DNA from 2 places in the Priestia sp. SB1 genome. Region 1 is predicted to be linked to the other one. Evidence: a T-box and tRNA genes for the amino acid it is inferred to sense, from the RefSeq annotation. Region 1 holds a T-box; the other holds one or more tRNA genes.

What was found. A T-box is a leader RNA that pairs with one kind of tRNA and senses whether it is charged. The one in region 1 lies ahead of thrS (threonine--tRNA ligase), so its partner is inferred to be a tRNA-Thr.
Region 2: it has a tRNA-Thr gene. The T-box ahead of thrS (threonine--tRNA ligase) is inferred to sense a tRNA for this amino acid. The anticodon was not compared.

Annotation. Positions count from the first base shown of each region.
Region 1 covers NZ_JBBJSS010000004.1:299,922-302,332, reverse strand. The annotation lists gene WKH56_RS16700 (sulfatase family protein) at 1-44, shown strand, start outside; T-box leader at 444-670, shown strand; T-box leader at 710-938, shown strand; gene thrS (threonine--tRNA ligase) at 992-2,209, shown strand; gene WKH56_RS16690 (hypothetical protein) at 2,381-2,411, opposite strand, start outside.
Region 2 covers NZ_JBBJSS010000001.1:51,035-53,445, forward strand. The annotation lists gene WKH56_RS00270 (ABC transporter ATP-binding protein) at 1-481, opposite strand, end outside; tRNA gene WKH56_RS00275 (tRNA-Thr) at 747-819, opposite strand; gene WKH56_RS00280 (aromatic ring-hydroxylating oxygenase subunit alpha) at 1,030-2,082, shown strand; gene WKH56_RS00285 (DHA2 family efflux MFS transporter permease subunit) at 2,117-2,411, opposite strand, start outside.

The sequences.
Region 1 (2,411 bases):
AAAGTGGAAGCATGTACCAGGAGCTTCCGTCTAAAGATAGATAAAAAATAGTTTCGACGAGTTCAAGCCTAATATTGGTGTAAGTAGAAAAAGGTATATTTAATATTTTAGTATATAAATAAAAAAACTGATGATACTTGTGCTATGTTACTTATTGTGATTTGAGCAGTACTGGATTTTAATTCGTTAATAATACTTAGATAAAGCAAATAAGTGCTTGTAATATCTTTCTTTTTTGCCTTTATTTTTACACAATAAAGGTAAAAACAAAATAAAATGCAGGTGTTAATATTATAATAAAAAACTTTTTAAGCCCATATATTCCTAAGTAACTTTTCGGAAATTTAAGCATAAATTAATTCTATAATATTAAAAAATAAAAATTATTTCTTGACTTCTGTAAAATTTATACACTATAATCACTTTTAACAACTAACAAACATTATTTGGCAATGAAAAGGACATGAATTAGGTGCCGTTTTCTTCGCAGAGAATAGGGTCAGCGGCTGGGAGCCCTTAAGAAATCATCTAATTTACCACCTTAGAGCTATTGCAGGGAATGTGCATAACTGAAACTGCAATCGGTAAAACCGTTATCTTTTTTGAGCGTAAAATGCATACAGGTATTTTACGGAATTAGGGTGGTACCACGACCGCATTCGTCCCTTCACTAGGGATGAGTGCGGTTTTTTATGTAGAAAAAATGAATATACAAGCATTGAAAAGGACATGAATCATTTTTGGATTTTCTTTACAGAGAGTAGGGTCACTGGCTGAGAACCCTTAGAAAACGAAATGAATTTACCACCTTGGAGCTGCGGCGGGGAATGTGTATACACTGAAACTGCAACCGGTAAAACCGTTATCTTTTTAAGCGTAAAATACGTATAGGTATTTTACGGAATTAGGGTGGTACCACGGCCGCATTCGTCCCTTTACTAGGGATGAGTGCGGTTTTTTTGTTGAATAAAAACATATTGGAGGAATGAACATGTCAAAACAAATGGAAGCAGAAAAACGAAATCATCAAAAATTAGGTCAAGAACTGGAGCTGTTTATGTCGATGGAAGAAGCTCCTGGTATGCCGTTTTTCTTACCTAACGGAATGATTGTTCGAAATGAGTTAGAAAACTACTGGAAACAAAAGCATTACAAAGCAGGCTATCAAGAGATAAAAACTCCCATCATGATGAAACAGGAGCTATGGGAACAATCAGGGCATTGGGAGCACTATCATGAAAATATGTATTTTTCAAATGTTGACAAACAAAACTATGCGATTAAACCGATGAATTGTCCGGGAGCCATTTTATTGTTTAACAGCAAGCGAAGAAGCTACCGAGAACTTCCGATTCGATACGCAGAACTTGGATTGGTTCACCGTCACGAGCTTTCGGGCTCTTTAAACGGACTGCTAAGAGTCCGGTCATTCACACAGGACGATGCGCATTTATTCGTAGAACTTAATCAGATTGAAGCTGAGATTAGCCGCATTCTAGCGTTTATCCATGACTTTTATTCACATTTTGGCTTTGATTACAAAGTGGAGCTATCCACACGTCCTGAAAAATTTATGGGAGATATTGAAACATGGAATCAAGCAGAAAAGTCGCTTCAATCGGTGCTAAATGAAAAAGGCTTAAACTATCAGGTAAATGAAGGAGACGGAGCTTTTTACGGGCCGAAAATCGATTTTCATATTTTAGATTCCCTAGGCCGCAGCTGGCAGTGCGGAACAGTTCAGCTTGATTTCTTAATGCCAGAGAAGTTTGACTGTATGTATATTGGAGAGGACAATAAACCGCACCGTCCCGTAATGATTCACCGCGCTATATACGGTTCCGTTGAACGATTTATGGCCATCTTGATTGAACATTATGAAGGTCAATTTCCTCTTTGGCTGGCTCCTGTTCAATTTAAGCTTTTGCCTATTGCACCGCCGCATGTGGAATATGCGTACAAGGTGAAACACGAGCTGGAGTCACAAGGGTATCGTGTTGAAGTGGATGATCGTATTGAAAAAATAGGTCTGAAAATTAGAGGAGCCGAAATGCTCAAAGTTCCTTATATGGCCGTAATAGGAGATAAAGAAGTAGAAAATAAATCGCTTGCTATGCGAAAGCACGGGAAGAAAAACATTGGAACAGTAAGTGTTGAAGAGGCAGCTGTACACTTGAATAAAGAAATGGATTCAAACAGAGTTTATTGAAGCCATTTACCTTGCTAAATAGAAAAATCCGATTTTTTTAGTCGGATAGTGATTCCCTTCATCTTGTCTTACACCAAAATGAAGGGAATATTGAACTAGAAGGGTATAAGATAATATATATCAGCAGTATAACTTTTGCCTTAGACAAACGCCGGTATTTTATGAAAAAAATTATCTTGTTCCATTCGAATCGTTTGTACGG
Region 2 (2,411 bases), on a different contig from region 1:
CCATTAAAATAACGGGGGGATCAGCTGCGAGGGCACGTGCTACACCTACACGTTGCTGCTGGCCACCTGAGAGCTCAGACGGCTTTCGGTTTCGATATTGCTTTGGGTCTAGTCCTACCAAGGTAAGCAGTTCATCAATACGCGTTTTGATTTTGTTTTTCTTCCAATGCTTCATCTCCGGTACAATGGCTATATTCTCAGCAATGGTCATATGAGGAAAAAGAGCAATCTGCTGTAGCACATAACCAATGTTCCAGCGTAGCTCATGTATGTTGTGGTCCGATACGAGCTTATCTTTTATGTATAGTTCTCCTTCGGTAATATCATGAAGACGGTTAATCATTTTTAAGGTGGTTGTTTTCCCACATCCACTCGGACCAATTAAAACGAAAAACTCTCCTTCTTTTATTTCTAGATTAATATTTTTCACGGCGGTCGTACCGTCTGGATATTGCTTTGACACATTCTTAAACGTAATCAAATTATCGTTCACACTCCCTGTTGAAATTTAACCCCTAGTTTCGTGTACCCAATACTTAGAGGCAATAAACATTCTTTTAAGAATATTTCTAAATATGATTCATAAGACATAGTGGAAAAGATACACATGTTTTCTAACAGCCTCCTAATAAGGCTATCAAACTGTTAAAGTTTTCACAAGGCGGGGAAGAATAATTCGGAGAATAAATTTAAAGCCAATTCAAATAAAAAAACCTTCTTTCAACAAGAAAGAAGGTTTTTGAGTATGCTAGCGACAGGGATCGAACCTGCGACCTCTTGCTTACCATGCAAGTGCTCTACCTACTGAGCTACACCAGCGTCTTGGAAAATTATATCACGTTTAAATTTATTTAGGAAGCGCTTTTTTAAATTTTTTTATTGGTATATTCTCTAATTGGCGTCTTCTGAAATTCGCACTTTCTACAAAGTTCCATATTTTATGTTAGAACTTCTCACATAAATTGTGTGAATTTTCTTTTTTTATATTACCCTTAGTAAAAGAGCTTACAAAAGAAAGGAAGAAAATAGATGGAACAACAACCAACCATGACCAAATCAAAAACGGCAACTCCCTACCCAAGAGACTGCACGTTCAGCCTGGAAGATTGGACGACGCTCGCTAAGTATTGGTACCCCGTCGCACGCTGCAGTGATGTAACTGAGAAACCAACGTCTGTAAAACTGCTAGATGTAAATCTAGTTCTATACCGCACCACACACAAAGTTGTAGCGGCACGCGATTTATGCGTTCACCGAGGGACCCCGCTTAGCATGGGCTGGGTGGAAGATGATGAAATTGTCTGTCCTTACCACGGCTTCCGCTACGCAACGGACGGCGCATGCACGTCGATTCCAGCTCACCCTGACGCCAACATTTCTCCCCGCCTCTGTATGGCCGTCTATCCAGTTATTGAACGATTTGGATTAGTTTGGACTTCCCTGACAGGAGAACAAGATAACCTGCCTTACTTCGATGCGTGGGAAGACCCTGATTTTCAGCAAATTGTTTGTCCGAGCTTTGATATCATGGGTTCAGCCGGTCGTCAAATGGAAGGCTTTTTAGACGTAGCTCATTTTGCTTGGGTTCACACGGACACATTTGGTGATCGAAACAACGCCTTTGTGCCTAAATATAAAGTAAGCGATACAGACTATGGGCTTCATGTAGAATATACGAGCACCGTGAGCAATTATTCCAAAGAACAGCAGCATTTAAATCCACCTGATTTTAAATGGCTTCGCGTCTTTGATGTTTATCCGCCGTTTACAGCTACGCTAAAAGTATACTTCCCAGAAGGCGCAGAGCTGTGGATTATGAATGCAGTCTCTCCTATTTCAGCCCGCGAAACACGTTTATTCGCGCCAATCGCTCGAAACTTTGACAAAGATTCTCCCGTTGAAGGTGTGTATGACTTTAACCTTCGCGTCTTTGACGAAGACCGTGAAATGGTTGAAAATCAAAAACCTGAAGACTTGCCTTTAGACCTGCAGATGGAAGCGCATATTATGGCTGATCAAACGTCTATCGGCTACCGGAAATTATTAAAGAAAATGGGCTTAAGCTTTAGATATACAAGCTGAAAAAATCCCCGCTGTCTCAGCGGGGATTTCTTTTTTATTTAGCAAACTGCTCGCGTCCTGCTTTTTCCTTTATCATTTCATCTTCACTTGCCGGCGTTGCTCGTTTCATAAACAATGAAAGAATTAAGGCAACCACCACTAGGACTACAGAGATAGCAAACGCATCGTTAATCCCTTGTACCATTGCCTGCATCCCAATCTGCTCTTTCATTTGAGCTGCCCCGGCTGCGGTTGCATTAGCTGCTCCTGCTCCGCTCATTGCATCTTGAGCGAGCTCTTTTGCATGAGTAGCTGTACGGTTTGACATCACCGTTACTAAAAGAGCCGAA